Regions from separate parts of the Sphingobium agri genome, predicted to be linked through region 1. Evidence: riboswitches for the same ligand, from Rfam matches in the RefSeq annotation. Region 1 holds a riboswitch; each other region holds the start of a gene.
The links. Region 1 has a riboswitch for cobalamin ahead of MU848_RS15025 (TonB-dependent receptor). Riboswitches for the same ligand answer to the same signal wherever they lie in the genome.
Positions count from the first base shown of each region.

Region 2: linked by a shared signal. The riboswitch ahead of MU848_RS15770 (TonB-dependent receptor plug domain-containing protein) and the one ahead of MU848_RS15025 (TonB-dependent receptor) in region 1 are both predicted to bind cobalamin.
Region 3: linked by a shared signal. The riboswitch ahead of MU848_RS00050 (HoxN/HupN/NixA family nickel/cobalt transporter) and the one ahead of MU848_RS15025 (TonB-dependent receptor) in region 1 are both predicted to bind cobalamin.

Region 1 is NZ_JALKHS010000012.1:20,739-28,092, forward strand. It holds gene MU848_RS15010 (malate synthase G) at 1-1,771, opposite strand, end outside; gene MU848_RS15015 (LysR family transcriptional regulator) at 1,883-2,776, shown strand; gene MU848_RS15020 (hypothetical protein) at 2,957-3,136, shown strand; cobalamin riboswitch at 3,370-3,616, shown strand; gene MU848_RS15025 (TonB-dependent receptor) at 3,857-5,815, shown strand; gene MU848_RS15030 (hypothetical protein) at 6,048-6,290, shown strand; gene MU848_RS15035 (cytochrome c oxidase assembly protein) at 6,412-7,155, shown strand; gene MU848_RS15040 (c-type cytochrome) at 7,128-7,354, opposite strand, start outside.
Region 2 is NZ_JALKHS010000018.1:35,745-43,098, forward strand. It holds gene MU848_RS15760 (FecCD family ABC transporter permease) at 1-945, opposite strand, end outside; gene MU848_RS15765 (ABC transporter substrate-binding protein) at 1,071-1,910, shown strand; gene MU848_RS15770 (TonB-dependent receptor plug domain-containing protein) at 1,947-3,815, opposite strand; cobalamin riboswitch at 3,982-4,243, opposite strand; gene mobA (molybdenum cofactor guanylyltransferase) at 4,271-4,804, shown strand; gene cobA (uroporphyrinogen-III C-methyltransferase) at 5,006-5,788, opposite strand; gene MU848_RS15785 (nitrate reductase) at 5,775-7,354, opposite strand, start outside.
Region 3 is NZ_JALKHS010000001.1:2,480-9,833, reverse strand. It holds gene cobN (cobaltochelatase subunit CobN) at 1-486, opposite strand, end outside; gene cobW (cobalamin biosynthesis protein CobW) at 486-1,526, opposite strand; gene MU848_RS00050 (HoxN/HupN/NixA family nickel/cobalt transporter) at 1,523-2,572, opposite strand; cobalamin riboswitch at 2,746-2,990, opposite strand; gene MU848_RS00045 (formate dehydrogenase accessory sulfurtransferase FdhD) at 3,078-3,860, shown strand; cobalamin riboswitch at 3,908-4,097, shown strand; gene MU848_RS00040 (DUF1636 domain-containing protein) at 4,256-4,663, shown strand; gene cobT (nicotinate-nucleotide--dimethylbenzimidazole phosphoribosyltransferase) at 4,660-5,676, shown strand; gene MU848_RS00030 (histidine phosphatase family protein) at 5,673-6,239, shown strand; gene MU848_RS00025 (adenosylcobinamide-GDP ribazoletransferase) at 6,236-6,946, shown strand; gene MU848_RS00020 (threonine-phosphate decarboxylase) at 6,943-7,354, shown strand, end outside.

The sequences.
Region 1 (7,354 bases):
CCTGGTCCACCCAGCGCACGACATAGCCCAATATCCCCTGCGCATTATTGTCCAGCTCGTCCCGAACATCCTGCGCCGTCCAGTTCACCCCCGCCGCCAGCGGTATCGTCAGCAGCGCATCGAGCGAAGCCACCGCCTCGGCCTTCCGCTCCTCCTGCCGGGCAAAAACATCGACGGCATGATAATGCGTAGCGTGCAAGGTCGCGGCAGTCGGCGAAGGCACCCAAGCCGTATTCGCCCCCGTCATCGGATGCCCGACCTTCTGCTCCAGCATGTCCGCCATCCGATCCGGAGCCGCCCACATGCCCTTGCCGATCTGCGCCCGGCCCGACAGCCCGCAAGCCAGCCCGATCTGCACATTGCGATCCTCATAGGCCTTGATCCACGCCGCGCCCTTCATGTCGCCCTTGCGGATCATAGGCCCCGCCCGCATCGACGTATGGATCTCGTCCCCCGTGCGATCCAGAAAGCCGGTGTTGATGAACACGATCCGGTCCCGCACCGCATGGATGCAGGCGGCAAGGTTGGCCGAAGTCCGCCGCTCTTCATCCATCACGCCGACCTTCAGCTGATGCCGCTCCAGCCCCAGCAGATCCTCGATCGCATCGAATAGATCATTGGTGAAGGCGGCCTCCTCCGGCCCATGCATCTTGGGCTTCACGATATAGATGCTGCCCGCCCGGCTGTTGACGAAGCGCCCGCCGCGCCGAATGTCGTGCAAGGCGATCAGGCTGGTGACGATGCCATCCAAAATCCCTTCCGGAGCCTCCGCCCCATCCACCAGCCGCACCGCAGGCGTCGTCATCAAATGCCCGACATTGCGCACGAACAGCAATGACCGCCCCGGCAGAGTGAACCCACTCCCATCCGGCGCAACATAGGACCGGTCGCCATTCAGCCGCCGCGTCGTCATCGCGCCATTCTTCTCGAAGCTCTCCTCCAGGTCGCCCTTCATCAGCCCCAGCCAGTTGGCATAGGCCGCCACCTTGTCCGCAGCATCCACCGCCGCGACCGAATCCTCCAGGTCGCAGATGGTCGACAAAGCCGACTCCAGCACGACATCGGCCAGATGCGCCAGGTCATCCCGCCCGATCGGATGCCCCGCATCGATCACCAGTTCGATATGCAGCCCATGATTGCGCAGCAGGATATTATCCCCCGCCCGCCCGGCAAATTGAGCAGGATCCCGCAACACCGGCACCCCGCCAGCCCACTCCGCCCAGCTCCCCTCCGCCAAAGGCACCGCCCGGTCCAGAAACGCCTTGGCCCAGGCAATCACCTGCGCCCCACGCGCCGGATCATAGCCCTTGCCCGCCGCCGCCCCCGGGATCGCATCCGTCCCGTACAGCGCATCATACAGGCTTCCCCACCGCGCATTGGCCGCGTTCAACAGGAACCGCGCATTCAGGATCGGCACCACCAACTGCGGCCCCGCCAGGCTCGCAAGCTCCGCATCCACCCGGCCCGACCCGATGGAAAAGGGCGCAGGCTCCGCCACCAGATAGCCGATCTCCGTCAGGAAAGCCCGATAGGCCTCCGCATCGAAAGGCCGCCCCGCATGCTCCCCGTGCCAGGCATCGATCTGCGCCTGAAGAGCATCGCGTTTCTCCAGCAAAGCCGCATTGCGCGGCGCGAACCGCGCGAAAATCGCAGCAGCGCCTCGCCAGAACGCATCCGCCACGATCCCCGTCCCCGGCAGCACATCCTCATCGATAAAGCGCGCCAGTTCGGCGGCCACCATCAGGCCCGATTTCTCGATCATGCCGTCCATGGGCAACTCTCCATCACGAAAAACTATGGCCAAAATCTATAGACCCGCCGCCATCCTCGCACTAGACGATAAAGGTTCAAAGCATCTGTTCCTCACAGGAAAAGATCATCAATGGACCCCGATTATCTCCTCTTCGCCCGCGCGGTGGAAGCAGGCAGCCTCTCAGCCGCTGGCCGCATGCTCAACATCTCGCCCGCGATGATGTCGAAACGCCTCTCTCGCCTCGAAGCCCGCCTCGGCGTCCGCCTCATTCACCGAACCACGCGCCGCCTCGCCCTGACGGAAGAGGGCGCCAGCCTTCACCGCGATCTCGTCGCCATCCTCGACGCCATTGCCCAGGCGGAAGAGCGCGTCACCAATCGCCACCGCACCGCGTCAGGCCCGCTGCGCATCTCCGCCCCCACCTCCTTCGGCCGCCTCCACGTCGCCCCCCATGTCGCCCGCTTCCTGGAACAGCATCCGCGCATCGACCTCCAACTCAACCTGTCCGATGCCTATGAAGACCTGCTCGCCGAACGGATCGACCTTGCGATCCGCATCACCAGCGACATTCCCGCCCATCTGGAGGGGCATCATCTCGCCGCCAACCGCCGCATACTCTGCGCGAACCCCGCCTATCTCGCCGCCCACGGCACGCCGGAAAGGATAGCCGACCTCTCGCGCCACCGCCTGCTCGCGGCCGAAGGACAATTGCCATGGCGATTGGTCAACGGGCGCGCGCGCAAGCTGATCGACGGCCAAAGCCATGTCCGCACCAACAGCAGCGAAATCGTGCGTGAACTCGCCCTCACCGGCGTCGGCATCGCCCTGCGCTCGCTCTGGGACGTGGGCGATCTGATGGCGGACGGACGCCTCGTCCGCGTCCTTGAACCTTGGGAAGGCCCCGCCGACCTCGCCGTCCACGCCGTCCACCCCCGCGCGGCGGGCCGCCCTGCCGCCGTGGACACCTTCATCGCATTCTTGCGCGAAAGCTTCCGCGACGCGCCGTGGAACAGGGGCGGTTGATAGAAAAAGCCAGGCGGGCTCCCGCTCAACCCGCTGAAAAGCCAAAATTCCATTATGCGAAAATTCGCCAGGCTCCTGTCAAAAAATAGAAGCTTTCCGGCGTTAACCTGCGTAATGGCAGCGGGAAACAGGCCGATGTTATCGTTCGAGCCATAAGAAACTTGAGAGAGGATATGGGCCATGCGCCCCAATGACGCGTCACATTTTTCCGCCTGCGCCGCCCAGGAAGCGCGGCAAGCCAGGGAAGCCCGCCTGCGCGGCGCCGACCAGGCAACCATCGCCCTCCACAATGAACGCGCCGTCCGCTACCAGGCCATGGCCCTCCGCCTCCAGCGAGAACGCTGCACGACCCTGAACTGATTGGCGCGAAGGCCCAGCACCACCATTCCCCTCTCCCCTTCAGGGGTCGGCCAGAGGCACGTGACTCTGGCCGAGGTGCCGAGCGAAGCGAAGGCGGGAGAGGGGACTGTAAAGCAACCAACGCCGCCCCCCTCTCCCCACCCCTCCCCCCTAAAGGGGAGAGGGAGCAATCCCCACCCACCCCCCTTGCCCCACACCCCCACCTCCGCTATCGCCCCCTCACCCGGGCAACCCCCGGGCATGATCGCGCCGGTGCCTCGAAAGAGGCTTAAAAGGGAACATGGTAAGGAAGGCATCCGCCTCCCCAAGCCAGGGCTGTCCCTGCAACTGTAAGCGGCGAGCGCGATGCACATCGCCCCACCTCACAGGCAGGTTGGGGCAAGTCACTGGGCCGGACGCTAAATCCTGCGAGGCCTGGGAAGGCCGTGCATCAAGCGATGACCCGCGAGCCAGGATACCTGCCAGCGTTTGGTCGCTCTTGCCTTGGTCCAGGGGATGGCCGCGGCACGGTGAACTCCGTCTGAGCGACGAACGAGCGGCAAGAGGCCGCTTCGGTGACGCTGGCGGCCGCCTTGGGGGCGTCCGGCCGTCGGCGTGCGCCGGTCGTCGCCTGACGACAGGTCTCTTGCCGGATGTCGCCAGACGCCCGGAGTGCATGATGTGAAACTTCCCGATCATTTCCACCGCGCCGCCTGGGCGCTGACCGCCACTCTCCTCCCCCTGCCAGCCTTTGCCGCCGAAGCGGCCGACGCGGGCGAAGACACCAGCGCCATCATCGTCTTCGGCCGGGGCGAGGACAAGATCGGCACCGCCCATGCGGCGAGCGAAGGCAGCGTCGGCGGCGCTGACCTTCTCGTCCGCCCGCTGCTGCGCGTCGCCGAACTGCTCGAAGCCGTGCCGGGCATGGTCGCGGCCCAGCATTCGGGCAGCGGCAAGGCCAATCAATATTTCCTGCGCGGTTTCAACCTCGACCATGGGTCGGACTTCACCACCTATATCGACGGGGTTCAGATGAACTTCCGCAGCCATGGCCACGGCCAGGGCTATCTCGACCTCAACGGGCTCATCCCGGAAATCATCGCGCGTGAGGATTTTCGCAAAGGTCCCTATCGCGCCGATGGCGGCGACTTCGCGCTTGCGGGCGCGGCCTATATGACCACGATCGACGGCTATGACCGGCCATGGGTCGCGGCGGAGGGCGGCTCCTTCGGCTGGCGCAGGCTGGCGTCGGGCGGGACCGTAAAGGCGGGTGCGGGCCATCTCACCCTGGTCGCGCAGGCCAAGGCCTATGACGGGCCATGGCAGGAGCCTGAACATCTGCGCCATTATGCGGGCTTCGCCAAATATACGCTCCCCACAGGGGCCGGGAAGATCGACGCCACGCTTCACGCCTATCGCGCGACATGGCGCCCGACCGAGCAAATTCCCGAGCGCATCGTAGGCACGCCGCTCTGCCCCGATATCTTCTGTTCGCCCGATCCGTCCGCGCGCGGTGAAACCACCCGCATTATCGGCAATCTCGCCACCGTTCAGCCGACATGGCGCGCCAATCTGTACGCCCAATTCTACGACTGGACGATGTTCTCCAACCCCACCTACACCGATCCCGACGGCACCAGCGCGCAGATACAGCAATTCGACCGCCGCTGGGTCCTCGGTTTCACGGGCGAAAAGCGCTGGGATGTCGACCCCGCGCTGCAACTGAAGCTCGGCACGGAAAACCGTTATGACGCGATCGGCAATGTCGGCGTCAACCGCACCGCAGGGCGCGCTTTCCTCTCCTCGCTTGGCCGCTATCGCGTCAACCAAGGCTCGGCCGCGCTCTATGGCGAAGCGACCGTCACGCCCCTTCCCGGCCTGCGCATCACCGGCGGCCTGCGTGGCGACTATTATCATTATGATGTCCGCAGCCGGGACGCCGTCGCCGCCGCGTTGGGTGAAGGCAGCGGCTCGGACACGCTCGTCTCGCCCAAGGCGTCGGCCGCATGGGCAATTACCCCGCAGGTCGAACTCTATGCCAATTGGGGCCGGGGCTTCCATTCCAACGATGCGCGCGGCGCGGTCAATGTGGACACGCCTGTTCCCATGCTCGTGCGCGGCACCGGCAAGGAACTGGGCGGCCGGCTTCAGCTTCCCGGCTTCACCTTCACCGCAACCTATTGGTGGCTGAACGTCGGAAGCGAGTTGCGCTTCGTCGGCGATTCCAACGCGGTCGAACCCAGCGGAGCCAGCCGCCGCCATGGCTATGAGCTTGTCGCCTTCTGGCGGCCACTCACCTGGCTTGCCTTCGACGGCAATTACACCGCCAGCCACAGCCGCTACACCAATGGCGATCATATCCCCAACGCCTTCAGGAACGCAGCGTCCGCCGGGGCGGCCATCGTCCTCGACCCATGGGAAGCAAGCATCCGCGTCCGCCATCTTGGACCCTCTCCCCTGATCGAGGACAATAGCGTGCGCGATCCCGGCAGCACTGTCGTCAATGCCCGCGCCGCCTGGAAGGGGAAGCGAGTGCAAGTCTATGCCGAACTGCTCAACATCCTGGGCAGCCGGGACAAGGACATCGCCTATTATTACGAATCCTACATCCCCGCCGCCGATGCGGAGCCGGTCGAAGGACGGCTGAGCCGCGTCGTCGAACCGCGAACGGTGCGCGGCGGGATCAAGTTCCTCTTCTGACAATGGGAAGCGAAGGCTGGTCGTTGGCAGGAGACCGGCCTTCGCGATCAACGACTTACTTATGGGACGGAAGTGTTCGTAAAGTAAAAGCCAGAGATTCTTTATTTAAACAGGTTAAAAGTCTTGGAGTTCAGCATGGAAATTTTGGGCTATGGTTGACGGGCTTTCGCCGCTGTGCAACTTTCCCTTACGGCAATCTGGACAAAGAATCAGTTGCCAGGAGAGGATGTCCATGACCCACCCACCTTTGCGGGGCGCCGTTTTTCACGCCATCTTGCGCGACTGCCTGGAAGCGCAGCGCGCGCCCAAGGAAACCGAAATACAACTGGTCGCCTGCAAGATCTGGCAGGACAGTTTCGCTGCAATATCGCACAAGAACTGGCATGATCTCGTGCCCGGCAGCGAAGAATATGAATATACCCTCAACGCCGCCCGCATGGCCTTCGGCATCCACGCAGCCAACAGCGCCGCCTGAATTTTGACCTCCAGGTCAGTTTTCGGCCCCAAATCTCCAAAACCCTTTCAATTCACCACTTCCTTCATGGGAACGATCCTCCCCCTCACGACTTGGTGACGGAAACAGAGGATCGTCCCGGTTGGAAAATCCCACCCCCTATTGCGGCACCGCTCCCCTGCCCGCGGAGTTCTGGACCCGGTGGAACTGGGACCCGCTATTGCTGCTGGCCATCGCCGCCGCACTCTTCCTCTCCCTGCGCCTTCCTCCCCCTTCCCGAAAACCCGCGATCGCCTTCACCGGCATCTGGGCGATCCTCTATATTTCCCCCTTCTGCGCGATCGGCTCGGCTCTCTTTTCCGCCCGGTCAGTCCATCATCTCGTCCTGATCCTGATAGCCGCCCCCCTGCTCGCCCGCGCGGCAGCCATGCTCCCTAAACGCGGATCGCTCGCCAGCTGGACGGTTCTTCAGGCGCTGGTCCTCTGGTTCTGGCACGCTCCGCCAGCATATGATCTGGCACTGTCCAATTCCGCCGCCTTCTGGCTGATGCAACTCAGCATCCTTCTTACCGCCACCGGCTTCTGGCACGCTCTCGCCCGCTCGGAACTCCCCGGCCGGATCATCGCCCTGTTCGCAACCATGATGCAGATGAGCTTGCTCGGCGCGTTACTCGCCTTCGCCCGAAGCGCCCTCTACCGCCCGCACTGGCTGACAACCCAGCCATGGGGATTGAGCCCGCTCGACGACCAGCAGCTTGCAGGCATCCTCATGTGGATTCCGGGCGGCACGCTCTATCTCGCCGCCGCCCTCTTCTACGCCTGGCACATGCTTGCCGAACAGCAGGATGACGGGCCAGCCTATGTTTCCCTGGGCGAAAGGGTATAGAGATAAGCGGCGATGTCGCGCGCTTCCTTCTCCCCTATGCCCATGTTCGGCATGGCGTTGCCGGGCACCACCGATTGCGGATAGCGAATCCACCGCACCAGCGCGTCCGGATCGTTCCGCAGCATCCCCGCCACGGTCTTGCGCGCGGCAAATCCAGCCAGGGAGGGGCCCACCGCCCCACGCGATGCCGCTATGCCGG
Region 2 (7,354 bases), on a different contig from region 1:
CAACAGCGCCGTCAGAACGCCCAGCTTCAATTCGCTGCTGGTGGGAATGAGCCGCACGCCGATGTCCGCAAGCGTCAATAACGCCGCGCCGCCGAGCAAGGACGGAAGCAGGATGGCTGACGGCGAGCGATCGGTCAGCGGCCTGACGAGATGCGGCACGATCAGCCCGACAAAGCCGATCGCGCCAGACACCGCGACCGCGCCGCCGACGCCGATGGCGACACCCAGCATCATGCGCAGCCGCGCCTTGGTGAGGTCGACGCCCAATGCCTGCGCGCCCTCCTCCCCCAAGGTCAGCGCGTCGAGGCTGCGCCCGTCGGCGATCAGCAGCGCGGCTCCGACAAGCACGCAGGGCAAGGCGATCCAGACATGCGCATAGCTGCGATTTTCAAGGCTGCCCATCAGCCAGCTCATGATCTCCATCGCGGCGAAGGGATTGGGCGACAGGTTGAGCGACAGGCTGATCCCTGCCCCCGCCAGCGTCGCCACGGCAATGCCGGCGAGGATCAGCGTCAGCGGACTCTCCGATGGTCCCGCCAGCAGGAACAGAGCGCCGATCGCGATCAGGCTGGTGGTGATGGCAAGGATTGGCAGGATCACTGGATGAAGCTGTGCCAACCCGAAATAGAGCGCGCCCACCGCCCCGAGCGCGGCTGCATTGGATGCGCCGAGCACGGAAGGTTCGGCGAGCGGATTGCGCAGATAGCCCTGCAATGCCGCTCCGGCGAGACCGAGCATCGCGCCGACGATCAGCCCGAGCAGCATGCGCGGCAGGCGCAGATCGATCAGGATGGCGCGGGCGACCTCATCGCCTCCGCCACTCAGGACAGCAAGGATGCGAGCGGGGGCGAGCGGGACGGCGCCCAGCGTGAGGGAGCCGAGCGCTGCGATGAGAGTCAGCGCAATGAGGACAGGGAGCAGAAGCGGATGGCGGCGCGCGCTCATGGCTTGCGCACTCCAAGGCCGCTGATACAGGTCGTAGTGCTCCTGCGAAGGCAGGAGCCCAGTTCGTTCACTTGAGCTGGGCTCCTGCCTTCGCAGGAGCACGGCACGTTGCAGAGGCAGGATTGATGCGCGGAAAGATCATCGCGGCGCTTTGTGCGCTTAGCCTCACCAGCGCCGCCCCTGCCCCGCCGCGGCGAATCGTGTCGCTCAACACCTGTGCCGACCAATATGTGCTGGCGCTCGCTGATCCGGCGCAGATCGCGGCATTGAGCCCTTATGGCCATGATCCCGAATTGTCGGCAGCGGTGGCGAAGGCGCGGCGCTTTCCGGTGCTGAAGCGCCCGGCCGAAGAGGTGCTGGCGTTGCGGCCCGACCTCGTCATAGGCTTTCCCGATGGCGCGGGCGGCGTGGTCGGCGCACCCGATGGGCGATGGCGCAAGCTGGGCCTCGCGAGCGCTACCAGCTTCGCCGCCATCCGCGATCAGGTCCGTCAGGTCGCGGCGGCGGTCGGCCAGCGCGCGCGCGGCGAAGCGTTGATCAGGGGCATGGAGCGCGACCTTGCCGCCCTGCCCCGGCGCAAGGGCGGCGGGGTCGCGGCCTATTATCAGCGGCGCGGCTATATGACGGGCACGGGCACCCTGGTCGATGAACTGATCCGGCGCGCGGGCCTCGTCAATCTGGCGGAAAAGCTCGGCAAGCCCGCGCTGGCGCAAGTGCCGCTGGAACAGATGATAGCAGCCAGGCCCGACTATCTGATCGTGGAAGAAGGCAGCGAAAACATCGTCGATCAGGGGACGGAGATGCTGCACCATCCCGTGCTGCGATCCATTCCCCGCATCCGTGTGCCGCAAGCCTGGACGGTCTGCGGCGGCCCCGCCTATGTGCAGGCCGCGCACAGCATCATTGCCCAGGCGGATGCTGCGGGCAAAGACAGGGCGCAGCCAAAGGCCGCGCCCCGGCGATGAAGCGGGGCGGCCGCCCACCCCCGTCACCTTTTACCGTCAAAAGCGGACACGCACGCCGCCATAGGCCGATCGGCCATAGGTGCTGTAGCCATAGACGGTCGCATATTCTTCGTCCGTGACATTGTCGATGCGCCCGTAAATCTCCAGATGCTCGTTGATCGGCAGCGAGGCGCGGAGGTCCAGCCGGGCGTAGCCGTCGAGACGCTGGGTGTTGGCGGCATCGTTGAAGCTGTCGCCGACCATGGTCACCGTTGCGCCAGTCGACAGGCCGAACGACCAATCATAGTCCGCCGAGACGCTGACGGCATCCTTTGCGCGGCGGGGAAGGCGCCTGCCTTCGTTGAGCCCGCCTTCGGAACGGTCGATAGCGTCGATATAGCTGTAGGCCGCTACGACCGTCAGCGCATCGACGGGCTTCAGCGTCAAGGCTGCTTCCACGCCCTTTGCACGGGTGCGGGTGAGGTTGACATAGCGGCCGAAAGGCAGGGCGAAGCCGTCGAAATAAATCTGGTCGCGGGTGTCGCGGCGAAACGCGGTGACAGAGATCATCGCGCGGCCCTCATCCAGGCTCTGATCAAAGCCGATGTCATAGCTTTTCGACCTTTCGGGCTTGAGGTCGAGATTGCCATAGGTGGCGTCGTAGATCTGGTACAGCGAAGGTGCGCGAAAGCCTTCGCCATAGCTGGCGCGGATATTGGTGCGGCCTTCATTGGGCGTGTAGTTGGCGTTGGCGCCAAAGGTGGTGGCGCCCCCGAATTGGCTGTGATCGTCATGGCGTACGCCGCCGGTAACCGACAAGCCAACAAAAGGCTTTACGACCGCAAGCGCATAGACGCTGTCGATGTTTACCTCTGCTCCGCTGACGACCTTATCGCCCGTGAAGAAGTCGTAGAAGAACGAGTCATATTTGGGCCGCTCATGCTCGTAGCCAAAGACCAGTTTGGCTTGATCCACCGGCTGATAGACGCCTTCATATTCAAATCGCAGGTTGGTGCCTGAATAGCCATAGTCAGGCGCGGAACTGGGCGCGAAGAAATAGTCGCGGTCATTGCGGAACCAGGTCACCGCCGCACGCTGCGTCAACTTACCGTCGAAAGAGGAAAGGTTGAGCCCCGCATAGCCGACATATTGGTCAAGCTTGCTGCTATCCGTTGATTCAGCCGGCGCGCCAAAGAAGATGTCGGTATCGAGGTCCGCATGGATGTAATAGCCACGCAGGTCGAGGCTGAGATTGTCGGTGAAGGCAAGCTTCAGCTTCGCGTGGGTCGCGATATTTTCATAACCGTCCTTCTCCGTGCCGCCCTGTGCCGCGGAGATGCCATCGGTACGGAAATAGGCTACGCCCGCGCTGCCCGATGCGATGCCGGTGCTGCCCGATATGTCAGCCTTTGCATTCAGCGTGTCGGCATAGCCATAATCCACCGATGCGCTGCCGCCAAAGCCTTCGCCTGGCTCGGCCGACATGATGTTGACGACGCCGCCGATCGCCTGGCTGCCGTACACCACCGAGTTGGAGCCACGCAGGATTTCGATGCGGCGGATGTTGCCGGTGAGCAGATTGCCGAAGTCGTAGGCATCGCCAATGACGCTCGGATCATTGATCTTCACGCCATCGAGCAGCACCAGCGTTTGCGTCGTTTCCGCGCCACGGATCGAAATGCCGGTGACGCCGCCCACGGCATCGGCGCGGTTGAAACGGACGCCGGGCGTGGTGATCAGCAGGTCCGCGATGCTGACATTCTGGCGCGTCTCGATCGTCTTTTCATCGATCACCGTCACGGCCTGCCCGACTTCATCGGTCGGCTGCTCGATGCCGAGCGCAGTGACGACGATTTCGTCTGCATCTTCTGCAAGCGCGGGGGTGGCGGCAAGCAGCGCCAGCAGCGAGATTCCGGTCCTGATCATATTCTGTCTTCCCTGAGCGCCATGCGACATGAGGCCAGGGCTTCCGCGCGAGCGGCCGGTGCGCGAGGGAGGGAGACGCCAATCCCGTCACGCGCACCGATGCGGCCCTGCGCCGCTTCGTCGCTCAGACGGAAAACCGTGCCCGGGCCGATCCCTGGACCCAGGCAAGAGCGACCATGCGCCGGCAGGTTTCCTGGCTCGCGGGTCGTCGCGGCGATGCACGGGCCTTCCCGGACGCGTGTCCAGTGGCTGGTCCCCCTCGCCTTCCCCTTTTGAAGGCATGCGGGTTTCCGGGTGCATCGCGCTCACCGCTTACAGTTGCAGGGGCAGCTGCGGACTTGGACGGATGAACCGTCCCCACCGCATTCCCTTTCCGGCGCGATCTTTCGTGAACGGTTGCCCGCTCACGCCGCGCGCCATAGGGGAAAGCGAGGGTTCTGCCAAGGAGTGGATCGATGCGATTACTGGGCGCTGTGCTTGCCGGGGGACGATCCCGTCGGTTCGGGAGCGACAAGGCGCTGGCGCTGATGGCGGATGGGCGCATGCTGATCGACCATGCGGTGGCGGCGATCGCGCCCCATGTGGAGACGGTGGTGGTCTGCGGGCGGACGGTCGAGGGGATGACCAGCCTCTCCGACCGGCCCGGGCCTGATATGGGACCGCTGGGCGGGCTGAACGCGGCACTGCATCATGCGCGGGACGAAGGCTATGACGCGGTGCTGACGACCGGGTGTGACATGCCGGTCTATCCGGCGGCGTTGGTGGAGGCGCTGGCGGGAGAAGGCGCTGCGGTGTTGAAGGGGCAGCAATTGGCGGGGTTCTGGCCTGCCGGGCTTGCGGATGAACTGGACGCGCATCTGGCTGAGGAGAATAGCCGGTCGATATATGGCTGGCTGGAGCGGATCGGCGCGCGGATCGTGGAGCGGGCGGATATCGTCCTGCCGAATATTAATCGACCGCAGGATCTTGCCGGATTGCCGAAAAGCTAGCTGCGCCGTGCTCCTGCAAAGGCAGGAGCCCAATTCAGAGGGCGGGACTGGGCTCCTGCCTTTGCAGGAGCACGTTGCTTATCGTGCTGAGCGGGTTGCACCCTATCGCCGAGCTGAACTTGCCGAAGCCCCCTCCCTTCCTTCCAACTAAGTTCGGGGGCGTTCGGCAAGCTCAGGGCAAAGGTCGCGGAGAGCCGGTCTTCAAAGCTGAAGAGCGACGCTCGTGGCGGCCTCTACTGGCATGGTCGTGCCCGCCACCGCTTCACCAATCAGAAGCAGGGTCGGATCTTCGTCGCTGATCGTGGCCACCAGAAAGGCAAGCGCCGACAGCTTCCCCCGGATCAGGCGTTCGGTGGGCAGCGAGACATTGACCGCCACCATCACCGGCGTCTCGGGATCGCGTCCGGCGGCGATCAACTGGCGGCTGATCTCGCCAGCAGCGGCACGGCCCATATAGATGCCGAGCGTGCCGCCGGGACGGGCGAGCGTTTCCCAGTCGAGCTTGAGCGGCTCACCGGCTTTCAGATGCGCGGTCACCAGTGTCAGGCCGCGCGCCTTGCCGCGCAGGGTGAGCGAGGCGTTGCCGCTTGCCGCCGCCGCGCTGGCAGTGGTGATGCCGGGGCAGATGTGGGTGCGGATGCCGTCAGCGGCGAGATGATCCATCTCCTCGGCCGAGCGGCCAAAGACCGACGGGTCGCCGCCTTTCAGGCGCACGACGCGCTTGCCCGCCTTGGCAGCGGCGAGGAGCAGGTCGTTGATGCTTTCCTGATCCTTGCTGTGGCGGCCCGAGCGCTTGCCGACGCTGACACGCTCGATGCCCTGCGGGATGAGGTCGAGGACGCCCGGCCCGACCAGTGCGTCATAAAAGACGATGTCGGCCGCCGCCATCAGCTTTTCGGCCTTGCGGGTCAGCAGGTCCGGGTCGCCGGGACCTGCGCCGACCAGCCAGACTTCACCGGGGGCGATAAGTTCATTCGGCTGCATGGAGCGTCTCCTGCGGGATTTGGGCGAGGATGTTGGCAAGCGCGGGGCGGCAGGACCCGCAATTGGTGCCCGCGCCGATCGCCTTGCCGATGGCGGGCACGTCGACCAGGCTCTGGTCGCGAATCGCCGCAACGATCTGGTTGAGGCCGATGTCGAAGCAGACGCAGATGGTCGGGCCTTTGTCAGGCTGGCTGCCGGGGCCGCGCGCGGCGAGGACGGATGCGCCCACCTCTTCGGCTTCAAGCTGGCCGATGAGCCAGTCGCGCGAGGGGAGCAGGCCGGTGCGGGTCACGAAGAGGACGCCTGCCAGCTTGCCTTCGCGGATAATCGCGACGCGGCGGGTGCCGCGCGACATATCGACGGCCTCGACCCGGTCGCCCTTGGGCAGGCAGGCTTCGAGCCGGGCGGGATCGCCATTGCCCGCGACCTCGTAAAGCGCGCCGCCCGGCACGGTGACCTTTGTCGCCCACAGGCAGGGAACCCTGGCGGGCTGCTCGCCGCGCAGGATCAGGAAGCCCTTCCACTCGGTGGCGACCTTCTCGATGCTGGCGGGCGTCAGCTTGAAGCCGGGCTGACCCGAATGCGGATCGACCAGCGGACGGGGCAGCAGGCCGGTGCGGCCGCCGGTCGAGATTTGATCGGTCCAGTGGATGGGGGTAAAAATCTCGCCCCTGCGCTGGCCCTCGCTGAATGCCACGCGGAAGATGCTGTTGCCCTGCGCGGTCTGGACGCGCGCCAGATCACCGTCGCAGATATCGAGGTCCCCGGCGTCCTGCGGGTGAATCTCGACCAACGGCTCCTCCCGATGACGGGCGAGCTTCGCCGACAGGCCGGTGCGCGTCATCGTGTGCCACTGGTCGCGATAACGGCCGGTGTTGAGCGTCATCGGCCACTGTTGGAGCGGCTCCTGAAGGTCCATCTGCTTGGCGAGTACCAGCCGCGCCTTGCCATCGGGGGTGGAGAAGCGACCATCCTCGAAGGGCTTGTCGCCGCCCCAACGGAAGGGCTCCATCGCCTCATAGGCTTCATTCCCGATGGTCGCCTGCGCGCGGAGGTTGAGGAGCCGTGCGCCATCATTCTGATAGGCGGTCAGGCGGGCATGTTCACGCCAGATGTCGGCGGGCCGGTCATAGGCGAAGGCGTTGCGCCAGCCCATGCGGCGGCCGACTTCCTTGATGATCCACCAGTCGGGCTTCGCCTCGCCGGGTAGCGCCATGAAGGGGCGCTGGCGGCTGATGGTGCGGTCGGAATTGGTGACGGTCCCGTCCTTCTCTCCCCAGCCAGCGGCGGGCAGGCGGACGTCGGCATGAACGCTGGTGTCGGTGTCGGCGATGATGTCCGAGACGACGAGGAAAGGCACGGCCTCCAGCGCCTCGCGCACGCGGTTCGCGTCGGGCAGCGACACGGCGGGGTTGGTCGCCATCACCCAGAGCGCCTTGATCCGGCCTTCGTTGATGGCGCGGAACAGGTCGACGGCCTTCAGGCCCGGCTTGGTCGCCATGGCGGGCGCGGCCCAGAAGCGGCCGACCCGCTCCACATTTTCAGGCGCGAAGTCCATATGGGCCG
Region 3 (7,354 bases), on a different contig from region 1:
TCCCGCGATCCCCGCAGCCGTCTTCAGAAAGGCGATCGCATTGGCGATGCCTCCCTGTCGCAAATAATCCCGCAGCAGATCGCATGTTTCGGGCGGCAGGGTGGAGGCGAGGCGCAGTTCCGGATCATCCTCCCGCCCATCGGCGATCGCGGCGAACGCTATGCCCTTTTCGCGCGCGACATTGGCAATTTCCTCAATGCCATAGGGCCAGTAGCTCTTGCCCCCCAGCAACACGACGCAGATAAAATTCGCGTGGGAAATCACCTTTTCGACATAGAGATCGACCGAATAGGGATGCTTCAATTGCAGAAGGTTGGCGAGCCGGATGGAAGGCGCGCCATCGCCCAGCATCGCCGCCGCGCTCGCAAAGCAGGCAAGGTCGCTGTCCGCCACGGTCAGCAGTACGATGTCGCCCGGCGACTGGCCAAGATCGATGGCTTCATCCCCGTTCGAAACGGTGCCCGGCGTGGCGGTCAGCAAATGCATCAGGCGTCTGCCAGCTGTCCTGACAGCGCATCTTCGATGGCGGCGCGATCCAATCCGGCCTGACCGATCACCACCAGCTGCGACGTGCGCACCTCGTCTGCCTGCCACTGCCGGTCGAAATGATGCTGGATGCGGGGTCCCACCGCCTGAATGACCAGCCGTGCGGGGCGCCCGGCGATGGCGATAAAGCCCTTCACGCGCAGAATGTCATGGTCGGTGATGAGCTTCTCCAAAGCCGCCAGCAGCGGCGCGGGATTGCCGATTTCCTCCAGTTGCAGGACGAAGCTGTCGAAATCCTCATGATCATGATCCTCCTCATCATCATGATGGGACGGGCGCGCATCAATCTGGTCCTCGACGCCCGCACCAAGGCCGAGCAGGACGGCGGGGTCGATCTCGCCGCGCGCGGTGCGCAGGAGGCGGACGCCCGGCCGCACTTCCCCGCCCAGCTGCTGCTCCAGTTCCGCCAGCTTTTCAGGCGCGACAAGGTCGGTCTTGTTCAGCAGCACCAGGTCGGCGCAGGCCAGCTGGTCTTCGAACAGCTCCTCGATGGGGCTGTCATGGTCCAGCGTCGGGTCGGCCGCCCGCGCCGCAGCGAGCGCGGCTTCATCATGGGCAAAGCGCCCGGCTGCCAGCGCATCCGCATCGATGAGCGCAATGACGCCGTCCACGGTCGCCCGCGTCCGGATATCGGGCCACTGAAACGCTTTCACCAGTGGCTTGGGCAGTGCGAGCCCTGAGGTTTCGATGATGATGTGATCGGGCGGCACGTCCCGGTCCAGCAGCCGCTGCATGGTGGGCAGGAAATCGTCCGCCACGGTGCAACAGATGCAGCCATTGGCAAGCTCGATGATATCCTCGTCCGGACAGGCTTCGTCGCCGCAGCCCTTCACCAGCGAACCGTCTACGCCGACATCGCCAAATTCGTTGATGATGAGGGCGAGCCGACGCCCGCCCGCATTTTCGATCAGGTGGCGGATCAGCGTCGTCTTTCCGGCACCCAGAAAGCCCGTGATGACCGTGGCGGAAACCTTGCTCATAATGTCTGTCCTTTGTTGGGGATGAGCACGTCGATCTCGTCGAAGCGCTTCCAGCGGTAGATGATCCAGCTCACCAGCCAGCAGGCGGCGAACAGGCCGATGATGAAAAAGCCGAGGCTGTTGAAATGCTCGCCCAGACGGGCGGTGATCGACCAGATGCCGCCGGTCAGGCCCAGCTTGTCGCCCAGCAGCGCCGCCGCTTCGATCCCGCCGATGACGATGGCGACCAGCGCCGACACCAGCGTGATGGTGATGTTATAGTAAAGCTTGCGGATCGGCTTCACGAATGCCCAATGATAAGCGCCCATCATCAGCGCGCCGTCCGCCGTGTCGATGAGCGCCATGCCCGCCGCGAACAGCAAGGGGAAGATCAGTACCGTTGCGATCGAAAGACCGCTCGCCGCCTGACCCGCCGACAGGCCGAGGATGGCCACCTCCGTCGCCGTGTCGAACCCCAGACCAAAGAGAAATCCGAGCGGCGCCATGTGCCAGCTACGCGTGACGAGGCGGAACAGCGGCCGGAACAGGCGCGACAACATGCCCCGATTGCCCAGCAGAATGTCCATGTCCTCATCGACATAGCTTCCACCGTTGCGAACATGATTGAACGTCTTCAGAACAGACCGCAGGATGATGAGGTTCATCGCCGCGATAGCGAAGAGGAAGCTTGCTGAGATGATCGTGGCGATCGTGCCGCCGATCTCCCCCGCCGCCTCGACGCGGCTGAGGGCACTGGCGGCAAAGGCGATGAGGACCGCCGCGATCAGCACGATCGCGCTATGCCCGATGGCGAACCACAGGCCCACGGTCAGCGGCTGCTGCCCGTCCTGCATCAGTTTGCGCGTCACATTGTCGATCGCGGCGATATGGTCGGCGTCCACCGCATGTCGCAGGCCCAGGCTCCAGGCGAGCAGGGCGGTGCCCAGCATCATCGTATCGCCCGAGAAGATCATCAGGGCGCATATCCAAAGGCCGATATTGGCGGCGATCAGCAGCGCGAACATCCATGTCGCGCGGCGGCGCAGCGCCGGAACTTGCATAACCATCGGACGGCTTGGCTCCCGTCTGCGTCAGCGAGACTGGACGGGACCTCCGCTATGCGGCCAGCACGACGCGCCGGACGGACGCATCTTAGCGCCCGGCACGCATGCCGGTGCGGTCCCGCCGCACGCGTCGCTCAGACGGAATACCGTGCCCCGGCCATCCCCTGGGCCAAAGCAAGAGCGACCAGACGCCGGCAGGTCTCCTGGCTTGCGGGTCATCGCTCGACACATGGCCTTCCCAGGCCTCGCATGATTTAGCGTCCGGCCCAGTGGCTGACCCTCCGGCGGTAACGGAAAGTCGCTATGCGTCTCGCTCACCGCTTACAGTTGCAGGGACAGCCGCGGATTTGGGCGCCTGACCGGCAGCCCGCACCGCATTCCCTTTGAAGCCCGTTCGGGCACCGGCGCGATCGGGGCTGTGCATAGATGGCTTGACCGGCAAAGGAAAGCGGCAGTTGCATGGTTGCGTGATATTGCAGGGCGCATCCCGCCCGCCTAGACCGGCGCTATGCCGTCTCCTTTCTCCTTCACCCGCATTAGCCCAGAGGGCGACGCATCGCCCGTGGAGCGCGATCTGGCGGAAGAGATGCCAGTCGCGATAGAGTTCAACGGCGTCGGCTATGCGGTGCTGATGGCGACGCCAGGGGACGTGGCCGAACTGGTTCAGGGCTTCGCGCTTGCCGAGCGGCTGGTCCTGCCATCGGACGCGCCGCTCGACGTTGACGTCCATGTAACGGAGCAGGGCCTCGTCGCCCGCGCTACGCTTCCGCCGGAGCGGGTGGAGGGACTGCTCGGCCGCGTCCGTCACCGCGTCTCCGATTCCTCCTGCGGCTTATGCGGCGTCGAAAATCTGGAGCAGGCGCTGCGGCCCCTGCCCGCCGTGACAGCCCGCTCGGCCGCAGGCCGGGCGGCTATCTTCCGGGCGTTGGGCGATCTTGCCGCGCATCAACCGCTCAATCGGCAAACCGGTGCTGTCCATGCCGCTGCTCTGGCGGGGGCAGATGGCGCAATCCGCCTCGCCTATGAGGATGTGGGCCGCCACAACGCGTTCGACAAGCTGATCGGGGCGATGCGGCGGCGGCAATTGTCATGGGATGGCGGCTTTGCGCTACTGTCCTCGCGTTGTTCCTATGAGCTGGTGGAGAAGGCCGCGCTCGCCGACTGCCCGCTGCTTGTCACCATATCCGCCCCCACCCGCCTCGCTGCCGAACGCGCCGCCAGCGCCGGGTTGCCGATCATCGTGCTGGCCCGGGCAGACGCCGTGCTGGCGGCGGGCAGGCCGCCCGGCTGACGAGGCGCCGCTTCATCTACCGCTTGCGGGCTTGGTCCTGCCTCATTATCAGCAGCGCCGCGACAGGTTCCCCGCTTGGGGATCAAAAGGGAAGTCGGGTGCAATGCCCGCGCTGCCCCTGCAACTGTAAGCGGTGAGTGGACCGGCCACGCAGCCATTGGGGGAGTATCTCCCGAGAAGGCGGCCGATGCGCATCGACCCGTGAGCCAGGAGACCTGCCTGCCGCAGTCGTTCTTCGACCGGACAGGGTGTACCGGACGAACGGGGTTCCCCGCGCGGACGACAGCCATCGCCTTGCCCGCCACTGGCCGGGCAGGGCCGTTGCGGTTCGATTTTGCAGGGAGGGCCATGATGCCCGTCTTTCATGTTCAGATGATTATAAAAGCGTGCCGCTGATGCTGCGTGCCGTCGAAAACAGCGCGTCGGTGGTCGTCTGTTCGGCCTGCCGCCTGTCCGCAGACCAACGGGAAGACAGCGAAGGGCGCCGCGGCGGTGCGCTGCTGGTCGATGCCATGCGTGGCCTTCAGGCGCAGGAGCCTGCCTATGAAGCGATCGCCGTGCAGGACATGCCCTGCCTCTTCGCCTGCCAGCGGCATTGCACCGTCCATGTGCGCGGCCCTGGCAAGGTCGGTTATGTGCTGGGCGACTTCACCCCGGACGCGGATGCCGCGCGCGCCATCCTCGACTATGCCCTGCGCCATGCCGCCAGCGAAGAGGGCGTCGTGCGCTACGCCGAATGGCCGCAGGGGGTTAAGGGGCACTTCATCGTCCGGACGCCGCCCGAGGGCTTTGTCTGCACATGATCCGCTTTGAAGACCGCGACGGTTTTCAGGCCGCGCTCGCAACACTTCCTGGGAACGACGCGACGGCGATCGACGCTGCGGCGGCGCGGCAGGCTTCTTTGACGAAGCCCGCCGGATCACTAGGCCGCCTGGAGGAAATTGCCCTCTTCATGGCGGGCTGGCAGAGCCGCGAGTATCCGCGCGCCGACCGTATCCGCGCCGCCATCTTCGCTGGCAATCACGGCGTTTCCGCACGGGGCGTCAGCGCCTTTCCAGCGTCCGTCACTGCGCAGATGGTCGCTAACTTCCAATCTGGCGGCGCGGCGATCAATGCGCTTGCGGGCGCTTGCGGAGCCGATCTGGTGATCGTCCCGCTTTCCCTTGAACAGCCCACCGCCGACATATGCGAGGCCCCGGCCATGACGGAGGCCGAGTGCCTCGAATCCCTGAACGCAGGCGCTGCCGTGGTCCCTGAAGATTGCGACCTGCTCTTCGCCGGAGAGATGGGCATCGCCAACACCACCCCCGCCGCCGCGCTGTGCCTTCACGCCTTCGGCGGCGAGGCGCAGGACTGGACGGGGAGGGGAACGGGCATCGACGAAGTAGCCCTCGCCCGCAAGACGGAGGCCGTCCGCGTCGCGCTTGCCCTGCATGCATCCCATTGCACCGACGCCTTCGAAACGCTCCGCCGCCTCGGCGGTCGGGAGATCGCCGCCATGGCAGGTGCGATCCTAGCCGCGCGGATGATGCGCGTGCCGGTGCTGCTCGACGGCTTTATCTGCGGCGCCGCGATCGCTCCCCTCGCGCGCGACAATCCCGCCATCACTCAACATTGCCTGGCTGCCCACTGCTCAGCCGAAGCAGGCCATGCCCGGCTGCTCGAAAAGCTCGGCCTCAACCCGCTGCTGCACCTCGGCATGCGCTTGGGCGAGGGAAGCGGCGCGGCCGTCGCGGCACAGCTCATCCGCTCGGCCCTCGCGGCGCATGCGCATATGGCGACCTTCGCGCAAGCCGCCGTCGCGGGCGCGCTATGAGCCCGTTGACGCTCCACCTGATGCGGCATGGAGCACCACAAACGCCCGGACTTCTGCTCGGTCACACGGACATGCCGCCTGATCCAGCCGCCATGCAGCTGTGCATTGATCGGTCACGCGCGCTCGCATTCGACTGCCTGACCAGCTCCGGCCTGGCACGCGCCAGCGCGCCCGCCGCGCTGATCGCGACCGACCGCCAAGCCGCTCATCGGATCGACCCGCGCTGGCGCGAACTGAACTTCGGCGAATGGGAGGGCATGGACCCCGCCACGCTTCCAGCCGGCGACACTGCCCGCTTCTGGTCGTCTCCCGACGACTATCCTCCGCCAGGCGGCGAAAGCTGGTCCGACCTCTGCCACCGTGTTAGCGCGGCACTGCTAGACGTAGGGGAGCCCACCCTCATCCTTACGCACGCAGGAGCGATCCGTGCTGCGCTGACGGCGCTTTGCGGCCTGAATTATCAGCAGGCCTGGGCGATCGATCTCCCCTATTCGGCGGTGCTCACGCTGCGCTTCTGGCCCGGAGACAATCCCGGCGCGCAGATCACAGGTCTCGTGACATGACCCGCCTCATCCTTGCCCTGCAACTCATGACCCGCCTGCCGCTCCCGAACGTAGGCGCGGACGAAAACGACTTCGTCGCCGCTATCCGCTGGTTCCCCGCAACAGGCATCATCGTCGGCCTGACGATCGCCGCCGCCATGACAATGGGCTTGCAGAGCGATCCCTGGATCGCCGCCTTGCTCAGCCTCATTGCCTGGGTCGCCATGACGGGAGCGCTCCATCTCGATGGCCTGGGCGACATAGCCGACGGGGCCGGAGCAGCGCATCATGACCGGGAAAAGCTGTCCGCCGTCCTTGCTGATCCGCACATCGGCAGCTTCGGCGTCGTCTCGATCGCCCTGCAATTGCTCACAAAGCTCGTCCTGCTCCGCCTGTGCGCGGAGCATGTCCCGCCGCTAGCCCTTGTCGCCGTGCCCTTCGCAGCCCGGATTGGCCCGCTCGCCTGGACCCTGTGGCTCCCGCCGCTTCACCAGGGTCTCGCCAGCCGCTTCCGCGACGGTATCGGCGCGTCGCATCTGTTGGGCTGGACAGTATTGGCCGCAGCCCTCTGCCTGATGATCCCCCCGCTCTTGTCCGCCGCCCTCTTCATCCCATTATGGGCATGGTGGTTGCGCAGTCGCATCGGCGGCATTTCGGGAGACGGCCATGGCGCGGGCATAGAGCTTGTTGAAAGCGGCTTGCTCTTCGCGCTGGTGCTGGCGCGATGAGCGGCATCTTCCACTGGCATGGCGGGCGCCTCGCCGCTGCGCGTCAGCATTACAAGGAGGCGCGCCTTCCCTGGATCGATCTCTCTACCGGCATAAACCCGCTCGCCTGGCCCGGCGCGACTGCGATAAAGACCGATTGGCGATCGCTCCCAGATCCCGCAGCACTCGCCGATCTCGAACAGGCCGCCGCCGCCCATTTCGGCGTTACCACCGGCCATATCTGCGCTTTGCCCGGCAGCGAGACCGGCCTGCGCCTGCTCGGCCATCTGCTCGACGCCCCCGCCTGCCACATCCAACCGTCCTACCGCACCCATGCGCAGGCTTTCCCGAATATGCATGCCTTGCAGCAGCCGGAAGCTGCACCGCCGGGCACCGCGCTCCTCCTCGCCAATCCCAACAATCCTGATG